Labrys monachus: one gene and its partner. The protein of the gene in region 2 interacts with the protein of the main gene of each other region in a pairwise test. Links are inferred from orthologs where the notes say so. Each region holds a gene or a part of one and is shown on either strand. Other genes may lie near its edges. The genes, in order: J3R73_RS25715 and nuoG.

Region 1 (9,213 bases), 1.7 Mb from region 2 along the record:
TGCGCGGACGGCAGAGAGGCCAGCGCCGCCTCGACGTCGGCGGGCGAGAAGGTCGCCGCGCTCTCGATCGCGCGCGGCTTGCGCACGGCCTCGGCGAGGCTGTCGATGCCGCACAGGCCGCAGCCCGTCGGGCCGGCCAGCATGCGCCGGCGGGCGCCGAGCGCCGCGCCGCGGTCGCCCTTCAGCCACAGGCGCAGCTCGATGCCCTCGTCATGGTCGACGCGCTCGAACTCGGCGATGTCGTCGGGCGAGGCGATGATGCCTTCGGTGAGCGAGAAGCCGACGGCGAAATCCCCGAGGTCGGCAGGGCTCGCCATCATCACCGCATGCGAGCCGCCGTCATAGACGAGCGAGACGGCGGTCTCCTCGGGGATGACACGCTCGCCTTGCGAGAACACGCCTTCGCGCCAGGCGAGGCGGGTGACGGAGCGGGTGGGGGATGGCGTCTCGTTCGTCATGGGGTCTCGGATCTATGGCCCTTAAAGAGAGTTGCGCTGCCCCTCACCTCTATCCTCTCCCCGCAAGCGGGGCGAGGGGGCTTCGACGTTCAGGGCGGCTTGAAGCGCCGAGTCTCGCCCGGCGGTTGCGCGAGATGAGACGCGCAACACGGAAGCCGCGGCGATCGTGCCTCCTCTCCCCGCTTGCGGGGAGAGGATAGAGGTGAGGGGCAGCGCGACCTTCTCAGGCACGACTACCCAAACCCTCACTCCGCCGCGATGCGCCGGGCGTTCCTGGCCAGCGCCTCATATTCTTCCTGCCACTCGGTCGGCCCGTTGGAGGGCATCACCTGCACCGCCGTGACCTTGTATTCGGGGCAGTTGGTCGCCCAGTCCGAATAGTCCGTGGTGATGACGTTGGCCTGCGTCGCCGGATGGTGGAAGGTGGTGTAGATCACGCCGGGCGCCACGCGCTCGCTGATCGTCGCGCGCAGCGAGGTCGAGCCGGAGCGGCTTTCGAGGCGGACCCAGTCGCCGTCGCGGATGCCGCGCTGCTCGGCGTCGTGCGGATGGATCTCGAGCACGTCCTCCTCGTGCCACATCGAATTCTCCGTCCGCCGCGTCTGCGCGCCGACATTGTATTGCGACAGGATGCGGCCGGTGGTGAGGAGCAGCGGATAGCGCGGGCCGGTGCGCTCGTCGGTGGGGATGTATTCGGTGACGACGAAGCGGCCCTTGCCGCGCACGAACTGGTCGATATGCATGACCGGCGTGCCCTCCGGCGCCTTCTCGTTGCAGGGCCACTGCACCGAGCCCATTTCCTCGAGCTTGGCATAGGAGACGCCGGTGAAGGTCGGCGTCATCTTGGCGATCTCGTCCATGATCTCGGACGGATGACTGTAGGCCATCTCGTAGCCGAGCGCCTTGGCGAGGAGCAGGGTGATCTCCCAGTCGGCATAGCCCGATTTCGGCGCCATCACCTTGCGCACGCGCTGGATGCGGCGTTCGGCATTGGTGAAGGTGCCGTCCTTTTCCAGGAAGGTCGAGCCCGGCAGGAAGACATGGGCGTAGTTCGCGGTCTCGTTGAGGAAGAGATCCTGCACGACGACGCATTCCATCGCCGAGAGGCCGGCGGTGACGTGCTTGGTATCGGGGTCCGACTGGACGATGTCCTCGCCCTGGACATAGAGGCCGAGGAAGGTGCCGTCGATCGCCGCATCGAACATGTTGGGGATGCGCAGGCCCGGCTCCTTGTCGAGCGTCACGCCCCACAGCGATTCGAAGGTCGAGCGCACGGCATCGGTGGCGACGTGGCGGTAGCCGGTGAATTCATGCGGGAACGAACCCATGTCGCAGGAGCCCTGCACATTGTTCTGGCCGCGCAGCGGGTTCACGCCGACGCCGCGGCGGCCGATATTGCCGGTCGCCATCGCCAGGTTGGCGATCGCCATCACCGTGGTCGAGCCCTGGCTGTGCTCGGTGACGCCGAGGCCGTAATAGATCGCGCCATTGCCGCCGGTGGCGTAGAGGCGGGCGGCGCCGCGCACCAGTTCGGCCGGCACGCCGGTCATCGCGGCCGTCGCTTCCGGCGCATGGCGCGGTTCGGCGACGAAGCTCGCCCATTCCTGGAAATCGTCCCAGTCGCAGCGCTCGCGCACGAAATCCTCGTCCACCAGGCCCTCGGTGACGATGACATGGGCGAGGGCGGTGAGAACAGCGACATTGGTGCCGGGGAGCAGCGGCAGATGGTAGTCGGCCTCGACATGCGGCGTGCGCACGATGTCGGTCTTGCGCGGATCGATGACGATGAGGCGTGCGCCTTCGCGCAGCCGCTTCTTCAGGCGCGAGCCGAACACCGGATGGCCGTCGGTCGGGTTGGCGCCGATGATGATGACGACGTCGCTCTCTTCGACCGAATCGAAATCCTGGGTGCCGGCCGAGGTGCCGAAGGCCTGGCCGAGGCCGTAGCCGGTGGGGGAATGGCAGACGCGGGCGCAGGTATCGACATTGTTGTTGCCGAAGCCGGCGCGGATCAGCTTCTGCACCAGATAGGTTTCCTCATTGGTGCAGCGCGAGGAGGTGATGCCGCCGATGGCGGTGCGGCCGGCCTTGGCCTGGATGCGGCGGAACTCGGAGGCGGCATGGCCGATCGCCTCCTCCCACGACACTTCGCGCCACGGGTCGGTGATCTTGGCGCGCACCATCGGCTTGAGGATGCGCTCCTTGTGGGTGGCGTAGCCCCAGGCGAAGCGGCCCTTGATGCAGGAATGGCCGCGATTGGCCTTGCCGTCCTTGTAGGGCACCATGCGCACGAGTTCCTCGCCGCGCATCTCGGCCTTGAAGGCGCAGCCGACGCCGCAATAGGCGCAGGTCGTCACCACCGAATGCTCGGGCTGGCCGATCTCGATCACCTTGTTCTCGGTGAGCGTCGCGGTCGGGCAGGCCTGCACGCAGGCGCCGCAGGAGACGCATTCGGAATCGAAGAAATTCTCGTCCATGCCCGGGGAGACGCGGCTGTCGAAGCCGCGGCCGGAGATCGTCAGCGCGAAGGTGCCCTGGACCTCCTCGCAGGCGCGCACGCAGCGCGAGCAGACGATGCATTTGGAGGTGTCGAAGGTGAAATAGGGGTTGGAGGTGTCCTTCTCCAGGCCGAGGTGATCGTCGCCCTCATAGCCGTAGCGCACCTCGCGCAGGCCGACCGCGCCCGCCATGTCCTGCAATTCGCAATCGCCGTTGGCGGCGCAGGTGAGGCAGTCGAGCGGATGGTCGGAGATGTAGAGCTCCATCACGCCCTTGCGGATCTCGGCCAGGCGCTGCGTCTGCGTCTTGACCCGGATGCCCGGCGCGACCGGCGTGGTGCAGGACGCCGGCGTGCCGTTGCGGCCCTCGATCTCGACCAGGCACATCCGGCAGGAGCCCCAGGCGTCGACCATGTCGGTGGCGCAGAGCTTGGGGATCTGCGTGCCCATCTCCATCGCCGCGCGCATGATCGAGGTGCCTTCCGGCACGGTCACCTCGTTGCCGTCGATGGTCAGGGTGACCATCTTCTCGGACTTGGAGAGCGGCGTGCCGTAGTCGATTTCGTGGACGAGAGACATTACCGCACCTCGGCGAGAAGAGGGACACTGGGCCTGTCATCCCGTGCGCACGGCACCACGAAGTGGTGCGGTGCAGACACGGGACCGCGGGCAAGAATGGTTCTGGTGACGGTCCCGGATAGCGCTGCGCGCTTCCGGGATGACATGAGGACTGTGGCCATCATCACCCTCACTCCGCCGCGACACGCTGGGGCGTGCGGTGGAAGTCCTCGGGAAAATGGCGGATCGCCGACAGCACCGGATAGGGCGTGAAGCCGCCGAGCGCGCACAGGGAGCCGAACTTCATCGTCTGGCAGAGGTCCTCGACGATGGCGATGTTGCGCGCCACGTCCCGGCCGGCGATGATCTTGTCGATCGTCTCGGCGCCGCGGGTCGAGCCGATGCGGCAGGGCGTGCATTTGCCGCAGCTTTCGACGGCGCAGAATGCCATGGCGAAGCGGGCCTGGTGGCGCATGTCGACGCTGTCGTCGAACACGACGATGCCGCCATGGCCGATGAGCCCGTCGCGGGCGGCGAAGGCCTCGTAGTCGAAAGGCGTGTCGAACAGTTCGCGCGGGAAATAGGCGCCGAGCGGGCCGCCGACCTGCACGGCGCGGATCGGGCGGCCGGTGAAGCAGCCCCCGCCGATCTCGTCCACGAGCTGGCCCAGCGTGATGCCGAAGGCGGTCTCGAACAGGCCGCCATAATTGAGGTTGCCGGCGAGCTGGATCGGCATCGTGCCGCGCGAGCGGCCCATGCCGAAATCGCGATAGGCTTCGGCACCATCGGCGAGGATCACCGGGACCGTCGCCAGCGACAGCACGTTGTTGATCACCGTCGGCATGCCGAACAGGCCCTTATGGGCCGGCAGCGGCGGCTTGGCGCGCACCGTGCCGCGGCGGCCCTCCAGGCTTTCGAGCAGCGAAGTCTCCTCGCCGCAGACATAGGCGCCGGCGCCGACGCGCACCTCCATGTCGAAGCCATGGGCCGAGCCGAGCACGGCGGGGCCGAGGACGCCCGCGCGCCGGGCCTTGTCGACGGCGGCGTTCATCGCCGCGATGGCATGCGGGTATTCGGAGCGGATATAGACGAAGCCCTTGGCGGCGCCGGTGGCGATGCCGGCGATCGCCATGCCCTCGATCAGGCAGAACGGGTCGCCCTCCATCAGCATGCGGTCGGCGAAGGTGCCGCTGTCGCCCTCGTCGGCGTTGCAGACGATGTATTTGCGCTCGCCCCTGGCGTCGGCCACCGTCTTCCATTTGATGCCGGTGGGAAAGCCGGCGCCGCCGCGCCCGCGCAGCCCGGATTTCGTCACTTCCTCGATGATGCCGGCGGGACCGAGCGCGATCGCCTTTTCGAGCCCCTTGAGGCCGCCATGCGCCCTATAGTCGTCGAGGTCGCGCGGATCGACGATGCCGACGCGGGCGAAGGTCAGCCGGGTCTGGCGCTTGAGGAAGGGCAGTTCCTCGGGCCTGCCGACCCGCAGCCGGTGCGCGCCGTCGCCGGCAAAGGCGGCGATCAGGCTTTCCGCGTCCTCCGGCTCCGCCGGCCCGTAGCCGATCCGGCCTTCGGGCGTGACGAGCTCGACCAGGGGCTCCAGCCAGGCGAGGCCGCGCGAGCCGTTGCGGACGATCTCGACGTCGAGATTGCGGGCGATGGCGGCGACCTGGAGGGCGGCAGCGACCTCGTCGGCACCACAGGCGACGGCAGCGGCGTCGCGGGGGATGTAAAGGCGAAGGGTCATCGCGCCACCTCGTCGAGCGCCCGGTCGAGCCGCTTCTCGTCGAGCCGCGCCACCAGGCGGCCGTCGATCATCGCCGCGGGCGAGACGGCGCACAGGCCGAGGCAGTAGACGGGCTCCAGCGTGACGCGGCCGTCCGGCGTCGTCTCGCCGAAGCCGATGCCGAGCCTGCCGGTGAGGTGATCGGCGAGCGCCTCGCAGCCGGCCGCCTGGCACGCCTCGGCGCGGCAGAGCTTGACGACATGGTCGCCGGCAGGCTCGCGCCGGAAGTCGTGATAGAAGGTGACGACGCCGTGCACCTCGGCGCGGGACAGGTTGAGCGCCTCGGCGACCATCGGCACGGCGGGCTCGGGAACATAGCCGAACGCCTGCACGAAGCCGTGCAGGATCGGCAGCAACGGCCCTTCCAGGCCCCGGCCGGCGGCGATGATTTCGGCAGCCCGTGCCGTATTCCAGTCCTCGTGCCCAGGCTCGGACATGCGATGCCACTCACTTTCGACCATTTCCAGACTGGAAAATGCGCCGTCGTTTGATGGCAATCAAGAACCGATTCTCATCGCACGATAGAGAATCTCTATCATGTCGCTTGGCGGCAAACCTGCGTCGAAAAGGGAACCGCACCGGATGACCGGTGCGGCTGCAACGCTGGAAGATCGCTCGGGAGCCTACCAGCAGACGCGCCGGCGCACCCACCGCACGCCGTAGCGCGTCCAGACTCGCACGGTCCGATAGCGGCAGACCGTATAGTCGTCATCATAATAGGGGTCGCCGTAAAAGCCGTAGAACGGCACGCCGTAGCCCCAGCCGCCACCCCCACCGCCATACCAGCGGCGATGATGGCCCCATCCGCCGCCGCCGCCATGCCAGCCGCCGCCGTGGCCCCATCCGCCGCCGCCGCCATGCCAGCCACCGCCGCCGTGCCCCCATCCTCCGTGCCCATGGGGAATGAAGCGCTGCCCGCCATAGCCGCGGTCGGGCGGTGCGGCCTGGGCCGGCACTGAGGCACCGACCGAAACCGCCGCCAGCCCGATCGCGGCGACGGCGGCCAATGCAAGTTTTCGAAACATCGAACGCTCCTTTCATCAAGAAGTACGCCCAAACCCCGCCTCGAATACCAGTCTGGACCCGGACGGCTTAATCGCGGCCTTCCGGGCCGTTCATCCGCCGTTCATCCCGGCCCTCAGACGCGCCTGACGAGGCGCAGGGCGAAGAGAAGGATGATGGCCCCGATCAGCGCGAACACGATCGAATTGACGATGGGGGGAGCCGAGGTCGACATGGAAGCTCGGCAGGATCAGGCCGGCGATGAAGGCACCGACCACGCCGACGATGAGATCGCCGATCAGGCCGAACCCTCCGCCGTTCATGATCACGCCGGCCAGCCATCCTGCGATGATGCCGACAACGAGAAAGATGATCAAAGATTCGCCATGCATGGGACGTCCACTCCAGTAATCACCGGCTCTCCGGCAGGCGGGAGATCGTACAGGATAACGTCCCGCCGGCCATCCCCCGACATGCCGACGGCCGATATCGATCCACGATATGGCGTGCAAACCGCTCAGAATGGTGAACGCCGCCTGCCCAACGCCGGACGGCGGAAAAAGTTCAATCCGCGGCCGATCGAAACACCCTCGCCCGAGGCGCCTGCCCGGTTGCCCGGCCGCTCCAGTTGCGGCTATGCAGGAGGGACAAGAAGGATGCGGCGCCTTCCCGACATCCTCCCCGCGACGACACAGCCCAAGGACGAGACAATTTCCATGAGCCGCCAGACCCCCATCATGCTTCCATCCGCCGGCGCCGTCCGGGGCGCATCGCCTGCAGGGAGGAGCGCGCATGTCGACGCCTGAGCGCAACGGCATCGTCACCGGCGGCACCTGGTGTGTCGACAGCAACAAGCTGGTCGAATTCTGGCCGCAGGAAGACGGGCTCGCCGAGATCCTGAGCGAGGAATCGCGCGGCGGCGGCTCGGGCTGCAACCTCGCCATCGACGTGAAGCGGCTCGATCCCGCCTTCTGGGTCGAGACCATCGGCCTGATCGGCGACGACGAGGACGGCCGCCTGCTCCAGGCCGAGGCGGACCGCTACGGCATCGAGCGGCGGCAGCTGGTGACGACCGCCCAGGCGCCGACCGCCCATAGCGACGCCTTCTGCTCCAAGCTCACCGGCCGGCGCACCCATATCTACCGGACAGGCGCCGGCGCGCTGCTGACCCCGGACCATTTCGATTTCACCACCACGCGCGGGCGCATCCTCCATCTCGGCCTGCCGGGCGTGCATCCCCGCATGGACGCGCCCTGGGGGGCGGACGCCAATGGCTGGATCACCGTGCTCCGCAAGGCGCGCCAGGCCGGCCTCGTCACCAATCTGGAGCTTGCCAGCGTGACGGCGGCGCGGCTCGCCGAGCTGGTGCGGCCGCTTCTGCCCTATCTCGACCTCTTCATCGTCAATGACAGCGAGATGGGCGCCATCGGCGGCGAGGCGACGGTCTCGGCGGGGCGCACGGATGTCGAGGCCTGCATCCGCGCGGCGAAGGCGACGCTGTCGGCCAGCGCCTGCGGCGTGGTGGTCGCCCATTTCCCCACCGGCGCCGTCGCGGTGACGCGGTCGGGCGAGGTCGTCACCCAGCCCTCGGTGCGGGTGCCCAAGACCGAAGTGGCCGGGGCCAACGGTGCCGGCGATGCCTTCGCGGCCGGCTTCCTCTATGCCTTCCACCAGGGCTGGGCCCTCAAGGAGGCGCTGGCGCTCGCCCATGCCGCGGCGGCGGCGTCGCTGCGGTCGATCAACACCACGGACGCCGTGCCGACCTGGCGCGAATGCCTCGATCTGGCGCGGCAATGGGGCTGGAACGACCCGATCGCCTGATGCGGCAGCCGGGCCTCAGCCCGGGTCGCGCTGCAGGATGCCGCGCGCGACGGCGATGTCGCCGGCGAGGGGCCGGTCGTCGCGATAGGGCGGCAGCGCCGCGCGGACGTCCCGGTAGAGCAGGTCCGTGCCCGCGGCCCGAGCGAGGCCGCCTTCCAGGAGGTCATAGGCCTGCGTGGCCGCCAGCAGCTCGATCGCCAGGATGTGCTCGGCATTGTCGAGGATGTCGAGCGCCTTGAGCGCCGCGGGCGTCGCATGGGTGAGGTGGTCCTCCTGCAGGGCGGAGGTGATGCCGCCGTCGAGGCTGGCCGGGCTCGCCAGCCGGCGATTGCGGGCCGCCAGCGACACGGCCGTGTATTGGGCGATCATGAAGCCGGACGCCACGCCGCTGTCGGCGGCCAGGAAGGGCGGCAGGCCGCTGACCAGCGGGTTGACGAGCCGGTCGATCCGCCGCTCGGCCATCGCCGCCAGCTCGGCGACGGCGATGCCGAGCTGGTCCATGGCGAGGCCGATCGCCGGCGCCACGGCATGGGCTTCCGAATAGACCTCCGGCGCCTCCGGCGTGCCCATCACCGCGGGGTTGTCGGTCACCGAGGCGAGCTCCCGCTCGACGGTCGTGCCGATCATGTCCAGCGCGTCGCGCACCGCGCCGTGGACGTGAGGCACGGCCCGCAGGCTGAGGGGATCCTGCGTCTGCCGCCCGGTGGCGGCGGCGAGGATGGCGCTGTCCGCCAGGAGGGCTCGCAGGCGCCGGCCGGAAGCCTGCATGCCCGGGGAGACGCGCAGCGCCAGCGAAGCCTCGTCGAAGGCGACGGGCTGGCCGCGCAGCACCTCGAAGCTCATGGCGGCGATATTGTCGGCCCAGCCGGCGAGCCGCTCCGCCCGCGACAGGGCGAGGGCGGAGAGGCCGGTGACGCAGGGCGAGCCGTTGACGAGGCTGAGCCCCTCCTTGGCTTCGAGCACCAGCGGCGCGCGGCCGATCCGCGCCAGCGCCTCGCCGCCCGGCAGCCTTTCGCCGCGATGCAGGGCGGTTCCCTCGCCGATCAGCACCAGGGCGATATGGGCCATGTGGCTGAGATAGCCGACCGAGCCG
Region 2 (9,412 bases):
CGCGTGCCGTCATTGCCGCGCGGCCCAGCCTCGATGGTGATGGCCTGCGCAGGGCAGATCGCCTCGCACAATTTGCAGGCGATGCAGCGCTCCTCACCGTTTGGATAGCGGCGAAGCACGTGCTCGCCGCGAAACCGCGGCGACAGGCGTCCCTTCTCGAAGGGATAGTTCAGCGTCGCCTTCGGCTTGAAGAAATAGCGCATCGACAGGAAGAAGGCCGACACGAACTCCTTCAGGAACAGCGCCTTGGCAGCCTGGTCGAGCCCGATGCCGGGGCGCCTGATATTGGCGGCAGTCATGGTGCCCATCCCGTAATTTGCAGGAAGCCTGCGACGATCACGACCATGGCGATCGACAGCGGCAAAAAGACCTTCCAGCCGAGACGCATCAGCTGGTCGTAGCGGTAGCGCGGCACGAAGGCCTTCACCATCGCGAACATGAAGAAAGCCAGCGACACCTTGATCAGGAACCAGATGATGCCGGGCACCCAGGTGAAGGGCGGCAGGTCGATCGGCGCCGTCCATCCTCCGAGGAAGAGGATGGTGAGCAGGGCGCACATGGTCATGATCGCCACATATTCGCCGAGCATGAACAGAAGGTAGGGCGTCGAGGCGTATTCGACCATGAAGCCGGCCACGAGTTCGGACTCCGCTTCCGCCAGGTCGAAGGGCGGGCGGTTCGTCTCGGCCAGCGCCGAGATGAAGAAGATCACGAACATCGGCAGCAACGGCAGCCAGTACCAGTTCAGGATGGTGAGCCAGGGCACGCCGAGCAGGCTGGCGAGGCCGCGGCTGTGCTGCGCCTCGACGATCGCGGTGAGGTTCAGGGAACCGGCGCAGAGCAGCACCGTGATGATGACGAAACCGATCGAGACTTCGTAGGACACCATCTGCGCGGCGGCACGCAGCGCCGACAGGAACGGATATTTCGAATTGGACGCCCAGCCGGCCATGATGGTGCCGTAGACGCCGAGCGAGGAGATCGCAAAGACGTAGAGAATGCCGACATTGATGTCGGCGATCACCCAGCCCGCGGTGAGCGGCAGCACTGCCCAGCCCGCCAAGGCGAGCACGCAGGTGACGAGGGGGGCGAGAAGGAAGACACCCTTGTTGGCGCCGGCCGGAATCACCGGCTCCTTGAGGACGAATTTGAGGAGGTCCGCGAAGGACTGGAAGAGGCCGAACGGCCCGACGACGTTCGGACCGCGACGGAGCTGCACCGCCGCCCAGATCTTGCGGTCCGCCAGAAGATAAAAGGCGATGAAGACCAGCAGGCAGACAAGCAGCACAAGGCTCTCAACGATCGGCAGACCGACCTTCCAGAGCAAAGTATCCCAAATCGTCATGGCCCCTGCCCTTATTCTGCTGCCAGCGGCAGCCCGCCCCGGGCCAGCTGCGAACACTGCGCCATCACTGCCGAAGCGCGCGCGATGGGATTGGTCAAATAGAAATCGGCGATCGGCGCCACGAAAGCATCCTTGGCCGGCGTCCCGCCCTTGCCGGCAAGCAGCGCGATGGCGGCCGGGTCGGCCGGGACGATATGGTCCACCGCCCCGAAATGCGGGAAGGCGGCCGTCAGCGTCCGGCGCAGCGCAGCAAGCGAATCATAGCCGAGCTTGACGCCGAGAACCTCCGACAGGGCGCGCAGGATCGCCCAGTCCTCGCGCGCCTCGCCCGGCGGGAAGGCCGCACGGTTGGCGAACTGCACGCGTCCTTCGGTGTTGACGTAGAGGCCCGAACGTTCGGGATAGGCCGCCGCCGGCAGGATCACGTCGGCGCGGTGGGCACCGCGATCGCCATGGCTGCCCTGATAGACGACGAAGGCGCCGGGCGCGACCGTCACCTCGTCCGCGCCGAGCAGGAAGAGGACGTCGAGGGCGCCCGCAGCGGCCATGCCGGCTGCGTCGAGGCCGCCCTCGCCCGGCACGAAGCCGAGGTCGAGGGCGCCGACGCGCGAGGCCGCGTTGTGCAGCACGCCGAAGCCGTTCCAGCCGTCCTTGACCGCGCCGAGATCCCGCGCCGCCCTGGCGGCCAGAGAGAGCAGCGCCGCACCGTCCTCTCGGGCATAGACGCCGCCGCCGACGATGATGATCGGCTTCTGCGCACCCTTGAGCACGTCGGCGAACGCGCCCCTGCCCGCCGCGAGATCGGCGAGCGTATCGGCGCCAGCGCCGAGATAGTCATAGGAATAAGTGAGATCGACCTTCTCGCCGATCAGCGCGACCCTGGTGCCCCGGAGCCACCGCTTGCGGATACGGGCGTTGAGAACCGCCGCTTCCTTGCGCGGATTGGTGCCGACGAGGAGGATGGCGTCGGCCTCCTCGATGCCGGCGATGGTCGGATTGAACAGATAGGAAGCGCGGCCGAGCGAGGGGTCGATCCTGGCGCCGTCCTGGCGGGCATCGAGGTTCTTCGAACCCAGCCGGGCGATCAGGTCCTTGAGCGCGTAGAGTTCCTCCACGGCGGCAAGATCGCCCGCGATGGCGCCGATGCGCTCGGGCCTGGCCGCCTTGACCTTGGCCGCGATGGCGGCGAACGCCTCCTGCCAGCCGACCGCCTTCAGACGGCCGTCGACGCGCAGATAGGGCTTGTCGAGCCGCTGCGTGCGCAGGCCGTCCCACACGAAGCGGGTCTTGTCCGAAATCCACTCCTCGTTCACCGCCTCGTTGGTGCGGGGCATGATCCGCATCACCTCGCGGCCGCGGGCGTCGATGCGGATGGCCGATCCGACGGCGTCCATGACGTCGATCGATTCGGTCTTCGACAGTTCCCACGGACGGGCATGAAACTCGTAGGGCTTGGACGTCAGCGCGCCGACCGGGCAGAGATCGATGACATTGCCCTGCAATTCGGAGCTCATCGCCTTTTCGAGATAGGTCGTGATCTCCATGTCCTCGCCGCGGCCGATCGCGCCAAGATCGGAGACGCCGGCGACTTCCGTGGTGAAGCGGACGCAACGCGTGCAGTGGATGCAGCGGTTCATCACCGTCTTGACGAGCGGCCCGATATATTTGTCCTCGACCGCCCGCTTGTTCTCGGCGTAGCGGTTCTTGTCGGCGCCATAGGCCATCGCCTGGTCCTGCAGATCGCACTCGCCGCCCTGATCGCAGATCGGGCAATCCAGCGGATGGTTGATGAGCAGGAACTCCATGACGCCCTCGCGGGCCTTCTTGACCATGGGGCTCTTGGTGAGCACCACCGGCGGCTCGCCCTTCGGGCCAGGCCGGAGATCGCGTACCGCCATGGCGCAGGATGCCGTCGGCTTGGGCGGTCCGCCCTTCACCTCGACCAGGCACATGCGGCAGTTGCCGGCAATCGACAGGCGCTCGTGAAAGCAAAAACGCGGGATCTCAGCTCCCGCAGCTTCGCAGGCCTGGAGGAGCGTATACTCCGCCGGGACTTCGATTTCCTGTCCGTCGACGATCAGCTTGGCCATGGATAACCTTGACGATCAGGCCCGGAGCGCGACACGCAATCCAGACTCTTTCCAAACTCGACTTCGCAAAATTCCGCGCCGCGATCAACTGCTGCGATGCGAAAAAGAAGCGCTGTGAAGCGGCGGGGACGTTGTGTCGCCCCCGCCGCAGAATGACTTGCAACCGGCGGCTGCCGGCGGCCTATTCCGCCGCCTGCAGAACGGGATCGGAATGCGGATTGGCGGCATATTGATCGATCCGCGCTTCGATCTCGTGACGGAAATGGGCGATCAGCCCCTGGATCGGCCAGGCCGCGGCATCGCCGAGCGCACAGATCGTATGGCCCTCCACCTGCTTGGTGACGTCGAGCAGCATGTCGATCTCGCGCTTCTGGGCACGGCCTTCGGCCATGCGGGTCATCACCCGCCACATCCAGCCGGTGCCCTCGCGGCACGGCGTGCACTGGCCGCAGCTCTCATGCTTGTAGAAATAAGCGAGGCGGGCGATGGCGCGGATGACGTCGGTGGACTTGTCCATCACGATGACGGCCGCGGTGCCGAGACCGGAGCGGAGCTTGGAAAGCGAGTCGAAGTCCATCGGCGTGTCGATGATCTGTTCGGCCGGCACCATGCGCACGGACGATCCGCCGGGGATGACCGCCTTCAGGTTTTCCCACCCGCCGCGGACGCCGCCGCAATGGCGCTCGATCAGCTCGCGGAACGGAATACCCATCGCCTCTTCGACGTTGCACGGCTTGTTGACGTGGCCGGAGACGCAGAAAAGCTTGGTGCCGACATTGTTGGGATTGCCGATGCCGGCAAACCAGCCGGCACCGCGGCGCAGGATGGTCGGCGCGACGGCGATCGATTCCACATTGTTGACGGTGGTCGGGCAGCCATACAGGCCCATATTGGCCGGGAAGGGCGGCTTCATGCGCGGCATGCCCTTCTTGCCTTCGAGGCTCTCGAGCAGCGCCGTTTCCTCGCCGCAGATATAGGCACCGGCGCCGTGATGCACGTAGAGATCGAATTCCCAGCCATGCTTGTTGTTCTTGCCGATGAGGCCGGCCTCGTAGGCCTCGTCGACGGCTGCCTGCAGCGCCTCGCGCTCGCGCACATATTCGCCGCGTATATAAATGTAGCAGGCATGGGCGTTCATCGCGAAGGAGGCGATCAGGCAGCCTTCCACCAGATGATGCGGATCATGCCGCATGATCTCGCGGTCCTTGCAGGTGCCCGGCTCCGACTCGTCGGCGTTGACGACCAGATAGCTCGGCCGGCCGTCCGACTTCTTCGGCATGAAGGACCATTTGAGGCCGGTCGGAAAGCCCGCTCCGCCGCGTCCGCGCAGGCCCGAAGCCTTCATCTCATTGATGATCCAGTCCTGGCCCATCTCGAGAATCTGCTTGGTGCCGTCCCACGAGCCCCGCTTGATCGCGGCCTGCAGGCCGGGCGAGTGAAACCCGTAGAGATTGGTGAAGATACGGTCGCGATCAGCAAGCATGGCGGACCTGAAAATCTGAGAGCGGAAAATATTTCGTCGAACCACGCCCGGCGAAAGAACCTGTCGTCGAAGGGCGGATCATGCGAAGCCGCCCTCCCCTTTCGCCGTCACGCCGGCTTGACCGGAGCCGCCGCCGAAGCTTTGGCCGCCTCCGCAGCCTTGGCCGCTTCGGCCGCCTTGGCGGCAGCCTGCTTCTCCTTCTCCTCGGCGAAGCGCTTCTGCCAGGAACCGACGACGGAGCCGTCATAAAGGGCGGGGTCGCTCAGCGTCTCCGCGCCGCCTTCCGGCTCCGAGGAGAAACGCCCGTTCTGCGGCCCGGGCTTCACCGGCCGGCCGGCGGCCAGGTCGTCGAGCACCTTGGTGATGCTCTCCGCGGTGAGGTCCTCATAGAAGTCGTAATTGATCTGCACCATCGGTGCATTGCAGCAGGCGCCGAGGCACTCCACCTCGAGCCAGGAGAAATTGCCGTCCGCGGACACGTGATGCTCCGGACCGACGCGCTTCCGGACCGCATCCTTGATCGCTTCGGCGCCACGCAGCATGCAGGGCGTGGTTCCGCACAGCTGGATGAAATATTTGCCGACGGGCGCCAGGTTGAACATCGTGTAGAAGGTGGCGATCTCCAGCACCCGGATCCGCGCCATGCCGAGCCTGGCCGCGATCGCCTCGATCGCCGCCTGCGACACCCAGCCGCCGGCCTGCTCCTGCGCCCGCCACAACAGCGGAATCACCGCCGAGGCCTCACGGCCTGGCGGATATTTGGCGATCTGCTGGTCGATCCAGGCCTCGTTTTCAGCCGTGAAGGCGAAGGATGCCGGCTGGAGTTCCTGGGGCGCGAGCCTGCGAACGGACATGCGCTCAATCCTCTTTCCTGATGCCGCCGGCCGGACTACGATCCGCCGTCGGCAAACATACGATACTCAACGATCGACCTCGCCGAACACGATGTCGAGCGAGCCGAGAATGGCCGAAACGTCGGCCAGCATGTAGCCGCGGCACAGCCAGTCCATCGACTGCAGATGGGCGAAGCCGGGCGCCCGGATCTTGCAGCGATAAGGCTTGTTGCCGCCATCCGAGACGAGATAGACGCCGAATTCGCCCTTGGGAGCCTCCACCGCCGCATAAACCTCGCCGGCCGGCACGTGGTAGCCTTCCGTATAGAGCTTGAAGTGGTGGATGAGGGCTTCCATCGAGCGCTTCATTTCGCCGCGCTTGGGCGGCACGATCTTGTTGTCCACCGTCGAAACCGGGCCCGGTGTCTTCCTGAGCAGCGCGATGCACTGCCTCATGATGCGGACCGACTGCCGCATTTCTTCCATGCGGATGCAATAGCGGTCGAAATTGTCGCCGTTCCTGCCGATGGGGATGTCGAAATCGAGCTCGGCATAGCATTCGTAGGGCTGCGACTTGCGCAGGTCCCAGGCGGCGCCGGAGCCGCGCACCATCACGCCCGAATAGCCCCAGGCCCAGGCGTCGTCGAGCGCGACGATACCGATGTCGACATTGCGCTGCTTGAAGATGCGGTTGTCGGTCAGCAGGCCCTCGAGGTCGTCGCACACCTTCAGGAAGGGGTCGCAGAAGGCCTCGATGTCGTTGATGAGGTCGGGCGGCAGGTCCTGATGCACCCCGCCGGCGCGGAAATAGGCGGCGTGCATGCGGCTTCCCGATGCCCGCTCGTAGAAGATCATCAGCTTCTCGCGCTCCTCGAAGCCCCACAGCGGCGGCGTCAGGGCGCCGACGTCCATGGCCTGCGTCGTCACGTTGAGAAGATGCGACAGCAGCCGGCCGATCTCGCAATAGAGCACACGGATCAGCTGGCCGCGCCGGGGCACCTCGATGCCGAGCAGACGCTCGATCGCCAGGCAATAAGCGTGCTCCTGGTTCATCGGGGCGACATAGTCCAGGCGATCGAAATAGGGGATCGCCTGCATGAAGGTCTTGGCTTCGATCAGCTTCTCGGTACCGCGATGGAGCAGGCCGATATGCGGGTCGACCCTCTCGACCACCTCGCCGTCCAGCTCCATGACGAGACGCAGCACACCATGGGCCGCGGGGTGCTGCGGGCCGAAATTGATCGCGAAATTACGCAGGTGTGGTTGGTCGTTCATCGCGTTCCCAAATGCTCCAGCGCGCCGGAAGCCCCTCCGGCCCGAAGTTCCATCGGCGCCGGCTCCACGCTCCAGGCGGGAAACCGGCCAGCCTCAAATCATCGTCCGGTTCAGCCGGCCTTCGCCTTTTCATCGCCCGGCAGCACGTAGTCCGTGCCTTCCCAGGGCGAAAGAAAGTCGAAATTCCGGAACTCCTGATTGAGCCGTACCGGCTCGTAGACCACCCGCTTGGCCTCGTCGTCCCAGCGCACCTCGACGAAGCCGGTGAGCGGAAAATCCTTGCGCAGCGGATAGCCGTCGAAACCGTAATCGGTCAGCAGGCGTCGCAGATCCGGATGGCCGGTGAAGAGGATGCCGTAGAGATCATAGGCCTCGCGTTCGAACCAAAGCGCGCCGGAGAACACGCCCACCGCGGACGGCACCGGCGTCGCCTCGTCGGTCTCGACCTTGATGCGGATGCGCGCATTCTTCGTCGGCGACAGCAGATGATAGACGACGTCGAAACGCTTCTCCCGGGCGGGGTAGTCCGCACCGCAGATGTCGATGAACGATACGAAGCGGCAGCCCGCATCATCGCGCAGATAGGTCAGCACCGCCAGGATATCGTCCGGACCGGTGGTGACCGTGAGCTCGTCGAAGGCGTGGACGACGCCGGTCACGGCGCCGGGAAACGCCTGCTGAACCGCCTCGCCGATCGACTGCAGGACTTCGGTCTTTGCCATGTCGGGCCCGCTCAACGTTCGATTGTGCCGGTGCGGCGGATTTTCTTCTGCAGCAGAAGGACGCCATACAGCAGCGCTTCAGCCGTGGGCGGGCAGCCGGGTACGTAGATGTCGACCGGGACGATCCGGTCGCAGCCGCGCACCACCGCATAGGAATAGTGATAATAGCCGCCGCCATTGGCGCAGGAGCCCATGGAGATGACGTAGCGCGGCTCCGGCATCTGGTCATAGACCTTGCGCAGCGCAGGAGCCATCTTGTTGGTCAGCGTGCCCGCGACGATCATCACGTCCGACTGGCGCGGCGAGGCGCGGGGCGCAAAGCCGAACCGCTCGACGTCGTAGCGCGGCATCGAAACCTGCATCATCTCGACGGCGCAGCAGGCCAGGCCGAACGTCATCCACATCAGCGAGCCGGTGCGGGCCCAGTTGATGAGGTTGTCGGCCGTGGTCACCAGGAAGCCGCGATCGGCCAGCTCATTGTTGATTTCGACGAAGAAGGGATCCGTCGAGCCGACCGGCATGCCGGTGTTCGGGTCGATGATCCCGCGCGGAGCCGGCGCCGTCAGCGTGCGGCCCCGAACGCCGGAGGTTGGAGCGTCGAGATTCAATCCCATTCGAGCGCGCCTTTCTTCCATTCATAGACAAAGCCGATGGTCAGCACGGCCAGGAAAATCATCATCGAGGTGAAGCCGAACAGCCCGACATGCTTGAAGGTGATCGCCCAGGGAAAAAGAAACGCCACTTCCAGGTCGAAAATGATGAAGAGGATCGAAACCAGATAAAAGCGCACGTCGAATTTCATACGCGCGTCGTCAAAGGCATTGAACCCGCATTCATAAGCGGAGAGCTTTTCCGGATCCGGGCTCTGGAACGCCACGATGAAGGGCGCCACCAGCAGAGCCAGACCGATCACGGCCGAGACCCCCACGAAGATGATGAGCGGCAGATAGCCGGCGAGAAGAGTGTCCATCGGCAGAACCCTGGCTGCGGCAGCCCTGCGAAAACGCTGCGGCGACCGCTATTTGGACGATATAGGCACGGCGGTCCCGAACGGAAGAGCGCACGCCCATGCGGGCCGCCCAGGTTTCCGGGCGCGGAAATTCTGTCCCGCGCCGAATGGTGGGCCGCCTGCTGCGAGCCTTAAACCACGGCCATGACAGGCGCAAGCTTGGAAGCGTTCCAGCCAGTCAGATTCATACCGCACTGCGGCAAAGGGAACTACCCTTGCGGGAGGGCGCCTCCCGGCGTCGCGCCGCGCGTTCGGGAATCCGGTGCGCGGGCCGCCGTCTTTTTCACAGCCCGGCACCGACGCCCCGGGCGAGCGTCAAGCGATTCGACGCCCCGCCTGCACAGGCCGGGCACGGGCCGGCGGTCGGTGCAACCGGAACAAGTTCCTCCCGCCTCAGTTGTGTTCCCATCATCCCTCCAAGGAGCTCATCCTTATGCCCAGCGAAAAGAACCTTAACGAACTGTTCATCGAAACGCTGAAAGACATCTATTACGCGGAGAAGCAGATCCTGCGGGCTCTGCCCAAGATGGCACGGGAAGCCACGTCGCCGGAACTCAAGAAGGCGTTCGAGACCCATCGCGACGAGACCGAAGGCCATGTCGAGCGGCTGCAGCAGATCTTCGAGCAGATCGGCAAGCCGGCGCGCGGCAAGACC

What was found.
Region 1: the proteins of nuoG (region 2) and J3R73_RS25715 interact in binary tests that used the Escherichia coli proteins (3 or more experiments, as listed by UniProt). The link is inferred for Labrys monachus from one-to-one orthologs.

Annotation. Positions count from the first base shown.
Region 1 is NZ_JAUSVK010000001.1:5,615,424-5,624,636, reverse strand. The notes cover bases 3,995-6,701. They hold J3R73_RS25715 (formate dehydrogenase subunit gamma), read right to left. Parts: upstream 5,735-6,701; coding sequence 5,255-5,734; downstream 3,995-5,254. Other genes in these bases: J3R73_RS25710 (hypothetical protein), read right to left, coding at 5,921-6,322; J3R73_RS25720 (formate dehydrogenase beta subunit), read right to left, coding at 3,995-5,258. Outside these bases: formate dehydrogenase accessory sulfurtransferase FdhD, read right to left, coding at 1-458; fdhF (formate dehydrogenase subunit alpha), read right to left, coding at 704-3,535; more of J3R73_RS25720, read right to left, coding at 3,705-3,994; J3R73_RS25700 (carbohydrate kinase family protein), read left to right, coding at 7,092-8,120; J3R73_RS25695 (HAL/PAL/TAL family ammonia-lyase), read right to left, coding at 8,136-9,213. UniProt on the Escherichia coli protein: NDH-1 shuttles electrons from NADH, via FMN and iron-sulfur (Fe-S) centers, to quinones in the respiratory chain. The immediate electron acceptor for the enzyme in this species is believed to be ubiquinone.
Region 2 is NZ_JAUSVK010000001.1:3,952,770-3,962,181, forward strand. Bases 897-3,802 are described here. They hold nuoG (NADH-quinone oxidoreductase subunit NuoG), read right to left. Parts: upstream 3,436-3,802; coding sequence 1,357-3,435; downstream 897-1,356. Other genes in these bases: nuoH (NADH-quinone oxidoreductase subunit NuoH), read right to left, coding at 897-1,345; nuoF (NADH-quinone oxidoreductase subunit NuoF), read right to left, coding at 3,617-3,802. Also shown: NADH-quinone oxidoreductase subunit NuoI, read right to left, coding at 1-299; more of nuoH, read right to left, coding at 296-896; more of nuoF, read right to left, coding at 3,803-4,918; J3R73_RS18030 (NADH-quinone oxidoreductase subunit D), read right to left, coding at 5,839-7,026; J3R73_RS18035 (NADH-quinone oxidoreductase subunit C), read right to left, coding at 7,137-7,748; J3R73_RS18040 (NuoB/complex I 20 kDa subunit family protein), read right to left, coding at 7,760-8,362; J3R73_RS18045 (NADH-quinone oxidoreductase subunit A), read right to left, coding at 8,353-8,718; J3R73_RS18050 (YciE/YciF ferroxidase family protein), read left to right, coding at 9,191-9,412. UniProt on the Escherichia coli protein: NDH-1 shuttles electrons from NADH, via FMN and iron-sulfur (Fe-S) centers, to quinones in the respiratory chain. The immediate electron acceptor for the enzyme in this species is believed to be ubiquinone.